DNA from 2 places in the Micromonospora sp. NPDC049366 genome. Region 1 is predicted to be linked to the other one. Evidence: riboswitches for the same ligand, from Rfam matches in the RefSeq annotation. Region 1 holds a riboswitch; the other holds the start of a gene.

Evidence for each region. Region 1 has a riboswitch for thiamine pyrophosphate ahead of thiE (thiamine phosphate synthase). Riboswitches for the same ligand answer to the same signal wherever they lie in the genome.
Region 2: another riboswitch for thiamine pyrophosphate. It lies ahead of ACIBTV_RS22810 (ECF transporter S component); the one in region 1 lies ahead of thiE (thiamine phosphate synthase).

Annotation. Positions count from the first base shown of each region.
Region 1 covers NZ_JBITMV010000001.1:571,681-575,675, reverse strand. Annotated here, with positions in the region: gene thiO (glycine oxidase ThiO) at 1-1,069, opposite strand, end outside; gene thiE (thiamine phosphate synthase) at 1,063-1,689, opposite strand; TPP riboswitch at 1,683-1,793, opposite strand; gene ACIBTV_RS02750 (ThuA domain-containing protein) at 2,074-3,995, shown strand, end outside.
Region 2 covers NZ_JBITMV010000016.1:133,131-137,125, forward strand. Annotated here, with positions in the region: gene ACIBTV_RS22795 (DUF6328 family protein) at 1-139, opposite strand, end outside; gene ACIBTV_RS22800 (sugar isomerase domain-containing protein) at 292-1,041, opposite strand; gene ACIBTV_RS22805 (alpha/beta fold hydrolase) at 1,038-1,874, opposite strand; TPP riboswitch at 1,949-2,054, shown strand; gene ACIBTV_RS22810 (ECF transporter S component) at 2,127-2,720, shown strand; gene ACIBTV_RS22815 (ABC transporter ATP-binding protein) at 2,852-3,995, shown strand, end outside.

The DNA.
Region 1 (3,995 bases):
GCGGGTCGGGCGCCCCGCCGGTGACGAGATCGGCGATCAGGTCGGCGGTGACGGGGGTCAGCACGATGCCGTGCCGGTGGTGCCCGGTGGCCGCCAGCACGTCCGGCCGGCCGGGCAGCGCGCCGAGGATCGGGGCGTTGTCCGGCGTACCGGGTCGGTGGCCGGCGACCGTCTCGACCAGGTCGTACTCGGCCAGCTCGGGTAGCAGCTCGACGGCGGCACGCAGCAGGCGCAGCACCGCCCCGGCGGTGACGCTGGTGTCGCCGCGCTCCTCGACCGTCGCGCCGACCACCACCTCGCCGGTGTCGCGGGGCACGAGGTAGACGTGCTCGCCGTCGGCGTACCCCCGGATGACGTGCCGGAAGCCGGGCGGGCCGCCGTCGGGCGCGCGGAGCCTGATCACTTGGCCCTTCACCGGTCGGACGGGCAGCCCGGTCAGCGCGGCGGCACCGCAGCCGGCCGCCACGACCGTGACGGCGGCGTCCAGGTCGGCCAGCCGCCGCACCGCGCCGGGCACCAGCACGGCGCCCGCGCGTCTGGCGGCGGTCCGCAGCGCCGGGACCAACAGCCGCGGGTCGACCTGGTGGTCGGTGGGCGCCAGGGCCCCGCCGCGGACGCGGGGCGCCAGCGCCGGTTCGTGCTCGCGCAGCTCGCTGGGGCGCAGCGGGGTCACCGGCAGCCCGAGGTCCTGCTGGTACGCCCAGAGCCGGCGCGCCTCGGCCAGGTCGTCCCCGGTCAGCCCGACCATGAGCGTGCCCTCGGTGCGGTAGCCGAGCATGGCCCCGCTCGCCTCGGTGAGTTCGGCGGCGAATCCCGGCCAGCGGGCGGCCGACTCGACGAGCAGGTCGGTCAGCTCCCGCTCACCGAAGTGCGCCTCGGCGACCGGGCTGAGCATGCCGGCGGCCACCGAGGACGCCCCCGAGCCGGGCGCCGGGTCGTGGACGGTCACCCGCAGGCCCCGGGCGGCGCAGCGCCAGGCGACCGCGAGGCCGATCGGGCCCGCCCCCACCACCGCAACGTCCGGCCGGGCCCGGTCGACGTACGCCGACGGGGACCGGCCGGTCAGCACGTCAGCGCCCCGATCAGCTCGGCGGTGGCGCGGGCCGGATCGGCGGCGGCGGAGAGCGCGCCGACGACGGCCACCCCGTACGCGCCGGCCGCCCGCAGGGCCGGCACCTGGGCCGCGGTCACCCCGCCGATGGCGATGACCGGCACGTCGACGGCCTCGGCGACGGCGCGGACGCCGGTCACGCCGATGGGGGCCGGCAGCCCGTCCTTGGTGGTGGTCGCGTTGCAGGGGCCGACGCCGAGGTAGGTGGCACCGGCCGCGACGGCTGCCGTGGCGGTGTTCGGTTCCCGGGCGGTGGCGCCGAGCACGGCGGTGGGGCCGAGCACCCGGCGGGCCGCGTCGACCGGCAGGTCGTCCGCGCCGACGTGCCCGCCGGCGGCGTCCACCGCCAGTGCCACGTGCAGCCGGTCGTTGACCAGGCACCGGGCCCCGTACGGCGCGCAGAGCGCCACGATCCGGCTGGCCAGGTCGTACGTCTCGCGGTCGGTGGCGGTGTCCTCGACGCGGACCTGCACGACCAGGTCGGCGCGGGCGGCGGACAGCGCGGCCCGGACCACGGCGAGCGGATCTCGCCCGGGTCGGGTGTCGGTGATGAGATGCAATCGTCCCAGGGACGGCACGGCAACACTCCTCCCTGCGCCGGCATTACCCGGATCAGGTTCGACGGTCGGGGGCGAACAGCCCCCCTCTCAGCCCGGTCCACCGGGCTCCCGTGGGTACTCGGCCACCGTACGACAGATCCGCCGGGCTGCCAAGACGAGCCGGCAGTGGCCGACATCGCTGGTCGCTTCATGCGGTCCTGTTCGGAATGTCGCCCACTGTTGCCAAACCGTTACGTGCTGGCATCTTGCCCGACACGGATCCAGCGGAATTAATTTGTTCAGCGATTCGACAAAAATGCTGGCGCGTACGCCCTGGCCCGGCGTCCGCACTGGCATCCACCTGGGACGGTCTTCGGCGAGCCGGCCCCCGCAATCCCTGTCCACCGCGACATAGGAGGCGGCGTGTCCCGTCGTCGTGCCCGTATACCCATCACCGCGACCCTGTCCCTCGCCCTCGTCTCAAGCGTCCTGTTCGGGGCGCCCGCCCAGGCGGCTCCGGCCGCCGCGCAGGCCGCCCCGCGAGCCCCCCAGGCCGCCCCGGCCGCGGCCCCGGTCACACCGGTCCGGGCCGCCGCGGCGGCGGCCGACGAGCCCTACTCCGTCCTGGTGTTCTCGAAGACCGCCGGCTTCCGGCACGACTCGATCCCCACCGGCATCGCCGCCATCCAACAGCTCGGTGCGGCGAACAACTTCACGGTCGACGCCACCGAGGACGGTGGCGCGTTCACCGACGCCAACCTGGCCAAGTACAAGGCGGTCATCTGGCTCTCCACCACAGGTGACGTGCTGAACGCCGAGCAGCAGGCGGCGTTCGAGCGCTACGTACGCGCCGGCGGCGGCTACGTCGGCATCCACGCCGCCTCCGACACCGAGTACAGCTGGGCCTGGTACGGCGACCTGGTCGGCGCGTACTTCGCGAGCCACCCGGCCAACCAGCAGGCCACGATCAAGGTGGAGGACCACGCCCACCCGTCGACGAGCGAGCTGCCGGACCGCTGGTCCCGGTTCGACGAGTGGTACAACTACCAGTCCAACCCCCGGCCGGACGTGCACGTGCTGGCCAGCCTGGACGAGAAGAGCTACTCCCCCGGCGCCGGCGCGATGGGCGCCGACCACCCGTTCGCCTGGTGTCAGGACTTCGACGGCGGACGGTCCTGGTACACGGGCGGCGGGCACACCCGCGAGTCGTACGCGGAGCCGCAGTTCCTCAGCCACCTGCTCGGCGGCATCCGCACCGCCGCCGGCGTGGCCGACGCCGACTGCGGCGCGTCGAAGACCGCCAGCTTCGAGAAGGTGACGCTGGACAGCAACACCAGCAACCCGATGGAGCTGGACATCGCCCCCGACGGGCGGGTCTTCTACATCGAGCGCGACGGCCGGGTGCAGATCATCAAGCCGGACACCGGCAGCACGGTCACCGCGGTCGACCTGGACGTCTTCACCGGCAACGAGGACGGCCTGATCGGCATCCGGCTCGACCCGGACTTCGCCACCAACAAGTGGGTCTACCTCTACTACGCCCCGAACGACGGCGTCGCGCGCAACCTGCTGTCCCGGTTCACGGTGACGGGCGACACCATCGACCCGGCGAGTGAGAAGCAGGTGCTGCGGGTCGACACCCAGCGCAACACCTGCTGCCACGCGGGCGGCAGCATGACCTTCGACAGTGCCGGCAACCTCTACCTGGCCACCGGTGACAACACCAACCCGTTCGAGTCGAGCGCGTACACGCCGATCGACGAGCGGCCGGGCCGCCAGGACTACGACGCGCAGCGCACCTCCGGCAACACCAACGACCTGCGCGGCAAGGTCATCCGGATCCACCCGGAGGACGACGGCACCTACACCGTCCCGGCCGGCAACCTCTTCCCGCCGGGCACCGAGAAGACCCGTCCCGAGATCTACGCGATGGGCTTCCGCAACCCGTTCCGGATCGGCACCGACCCCAAGACCAACACGCTCTACGTCGCGGACTACGGACCGGACGCCAACTCCGACAACCCGAACCGGGGCCCCCGGGGTCTGGTCGAGTGGAACATCGTCGCCCCCGGCAACTACGGCTGGCCGTACTGCACGGGCACGAACGAGGCGTACAACGACTACACCTTCCCGAGCGGCCCGAGCGGGGCGAAGTTCGACTGCTCCGCGCCGGTGAACAACTCGCCCAACAACACCGGTCTCACCAACCTCCCGCCGGTCGTGCCGGCCACTGTCGACTACGGGTACGCCGGTGACGCGCGTTACCCGGAGATCGGCGGCGGCGGCGCTCCGATGGGCGGCCCGGTCTACCGGTACGACGCCGACCTGAACTCGGCGCGCAAGTG
Region 2 (3,995 bases), on a different contig from region 1:
TCCTGGTGAAGCCGTTGCTGAACGGCAGGGTCAGCAGGAACGCGAAGAGGATCTGCACGCCGGTCTGCGCCACCCGCAGCTCCTGGAGCAGGTCCGCGAAGTTGCGCTGCCAGCGTTGCTTCTCGGTTTCCTTCGACACGCGCTACCTCCGGTCCGGCGCTACTGCCGGCGGGTCCCGGCCGCCGGCAGCACGCCAATGCCCGATCGGGAGATCCGCGAAACCAGCTCACGACCGGGCCCGTCGGCGCCACCTGATCGATGGATCAGGCCGGGCGAGGAGGCGTCATCCCGTCAGGAACCGCGGCGGATGCGGCCCGCGTACCGGGCCTCCAGCGCGTGGTTGTGCTCGTCGCCGCCGGAGATGTTGGCCGACAGGTAGACCGGGGGCTGCTCCCCCGCGTCCAGCAGGCGCGCCACCACCTCGACCGTGATCTGCTGCGCGAGCAGCGCCGCCGTGATGGAGGAGACCGCGCCGACCGCGCCGCCGCCCGGCAGCGGCAGCGTCGCGTCGCCGTACGGGGCGCCGTTGTCCAGCACCACGTCGGCGAAGTCGGTCAGCTTCCGCCCGGACGGGTGGCGGGACGTCATCCGTCCGGAGTGCTGCGCGGAGGTGATCGCCACGAGCCCGTGGCCGCGCTCCTTCACCAGGGCCGCGAACTCGACGATCGCCCCGTTCACGCCGGAGTTCGAGGCCACCACGAAGACGTCCTGCGGTCGGATCGGCGCCAGCTCGTACAGGCGGTGCGCGACCGAGGGGTCCCGCTCCAACGTCGGCCCGAGCAGGTCGGCCGGCGCCCCGCCGAGCAGCACCAGGTCACGCAGCGCGATCCGGTTGGTGGGCACCAGCCCGCCGGCCCGCCCCGCGATCTCCATCGACAGCGCCTCGGAGTGCCCGGTGCCGAAGGCGTGCACCACCCCGTCGGCACGGATCGCGTCGGCGATCAGGTCGGCGGCCCGGCCGACTGCCTCCCGCTGGCTCGCCGCGACCCGGTCCATCGTCGCGGTCACCGTCGCCAGGTAACTCTCGGCGCTCAGCGTCATGACTCCTCCGTCCCCACCCGGGCGAGGATCGCCTCGGCCAGCGCCGCCGGAGCCTCGTCCGGGATCCAGTGGCTCACACCTGTCAACTCGACCAGGCGGTAGTCGCCCGGCACGTGGGCCGCGCAGGCCTGCGCGGCGGTCCGGCCGATCGCGGTGTCCCGGTCGCTCCACACGTACGTGGTGGGCACGGTCACCGGACCGACCGCCTTCAGGTCGGCCCCCGACATCGCCCGGTACCAGTTCAGCGCGCCGGTCATGGCACCCGGCGCCCGCATCGGGTCGGCGTAGCGGGCCACCCGGGTGGCGTCGCCGACACCGGAGAGCATCCGCCGCAGCGCGACGGCGTTCAGCGCCAGCAGCACCTTCTCCGCCTTGCCGCCGGGCTGGCGGAACAGCGCCATGTACGACGAGCGCGCCTTCTGCCGCACGTCGTGGCTCAGGGCGTACACGAAGGCGGCCGGGTGGGGCACGGACACCGCGGTCAGCGTGCGGACCCGGGCCGGGTGCTGCGCCGCGAGGCCCCAGGCGACGACGGCGCCCCAGTCGTGGCCGACCACGTGCGCGGCGTCGACGCCGAGCGCGTCGAGCACCGCCGTCGTGTCGGCCACCAGCTCGGGCACCCGGTAGGCGGCCACGTCGGCCGGTCGGGCGCCGGGCGAGTAGCCGCGCTGGTCGAGGGCGTACGTGCGCAGGCCGGCGGCGTGCAAGGCGGGCACGACGTCGTCCCACTCCCCGGCGTGCTGCGGGAAACCGTGCAGCAGGAGCACGGCCGGCCCGTCCTCCGGGCCACCGGCGCGGACGTCGAACGTGAGTCCCCGGGCGTCGATGCGCATGATCGGCAGCCTACCCAGGTCGGGCGGCATCGCCCCGCCCCTGCCCACGGTGCTAGCGTCTGCGGAAACAACTTCACATCCGACAGGGGAGCGCACAGCGCTGAGAGTGCGGGCCACGCCCGCAGACCCTCGAACCTGATCTGGGTAATGCCAGCGCAGGGAGTTCGGTCGACCTCCAGCCGCGCCGCCGTCCGGTCCCACCGGGCGCGGCGTGCGTCTTCTCCTGGTTCCTCGCCTGAACTGGGAGCGATCATGACAGACACCACCTCCACGAACCGTTGGCGGACGATCGACATCGTCGTGGCCTCGGTCATCGCGGTCGCGTTCGGCGTCATCTTCTGGGCCTGGGGCCTGGTCTGGAGCGCCACCGACGCGGCCTTCGCGTTCTTCCCGCCCGCGCAGACACTGATCTATGGCGTCTGGCTGGTGCCGGCCGTGCTCGGCGGCCTGGTGATCCGCAAGCCGGGGGCGGCCCTCTACTGCGAGACGGTGGCGGCGATCCTCTCCGCCCTGCTGGGCAGCCAGTGGGCGAGCATCGTCATCCTCCAGGGCCTCATGCAGGGCATCGGCGCCGAGCTGGCGTTCGCGGCCTTCCGCTACCGCTCGTTCCGGCTGCCGACCGCGCTGCTGGCCGGCGCGCTGACCGGCCTGAGCGCCGCGATCTTCGACTTCGTCTACTGGAACGTCGAGACCGATCTGACCAGCTACCGCATCCCGTACGCGCTGCTCACCGTCGTCAGCGCGACCGTGGTGGCGGGCGTCGGCGGCTGGGCCCTGACCCGCGCGCTGGCCAACACCGGCGTCCTGGACCGCTTCCCCGCCGGCCGCGAACGCGCCGCGATCTGACCTGAGCCGCCCTCCCCGACCCTCGTTGATCATGAAGTTGTCGCTCCGACACACCGTCGCGAAGTGCACCAACTTCATGATCGACAGGATGGGGGCCCGGAGGGCGGGCGGATGTTGAGGGGGGTGAGTTGGTGGCGGCGGTGAGTCTGCGGGGGTTCGGGTGGCGGCACGCCGGGCGAAAGCGCTGGGCGGTCCGGGGCCTGGACCTGCGCGTCGAGAGCGGCGAGCGGGTGCTGCTGCTCGGGCCCTCCGGCGCGGGTAAGAGCACCCTCCTCGCGGCCCTCGCCGGGCTGCTTCCCGAGGACTCCGGCGAGCAGGAGGGCAGCATCGAGATCGACGGGCTGGACCCGCGCAAGGGGCGGGAGCGGGTCGGCATCGTCTTCCAGGACCCGGAGAGCCACCTGGTCATGGCCCGCAGCGGCGACGACGTCGCGTTCGGGTTGGAGAACCGGGGCATACCGAGCGCCGAGATCTGGCCCCGGGTCGACGAGGCGCTGCACCGGGTCGGCTTCCCCTACGACCGGGACCGGCTTACCGCGGCGCTCTCCGGGGGCGAGCAGCAGCGACTCGCCCTGGCCGGCGTCCTGGCCCTGCGCCCCCACCTGCTGCTGCTCGACGAGCCGACCGCCAACCTCGACCCGGCCGGCGCCGCGCTGGTCCGCTCGGCGGTCGCCGGCGCGCTCGACACCGACACCACGCTGATCCTGGTCGAGCACCGGGTGGCCGACGCCCTGCCCCTGGTGGAGCGGGTGGTGGTGCTCGAACCGGGCGGCGGCGTTCGCGCCGACGGCGCCCCCGACGAGGTCTTCCGCGTCCACGGTGACGCGCTCGCCGCCGAAGGGGTGTGGGTGCCCGGCCGGACCGTGTCGCCCCGCCGCGCCGCCACGACCCCCGGCGACCCGCTGGTCACCGCCGAACGGCTCGGTCTGCCGCCCCGGCTGGCCGCGACCGACCTGACCGTACGCGCCGGCGAGGCGCTCGCCGTGCTCGGTCCGAATGGGGCCGGCAAATCCACGCTGGCGCTGCTGTTGGGCGGGCTGATGCGGCCGGGCACCGGCACGGTGACCGCGAGTCCCACGCTGGCCGGCCGGGACGCGCGTACTCCCCCGCACCGCTGGCGGGCCCCCGCCCTGGCCGGGCGGATCGGCTCCGTCTTCCAGGACCCGGAGCACCAGTTCGTCACGAGCACCGTCTTCGACGAGTTGGCGCTCGGGCCCCGCCGCACCGGACGCCCCGAGGCGGAGATCCGCTCCATAGTGGACGGGTTGCTCGACC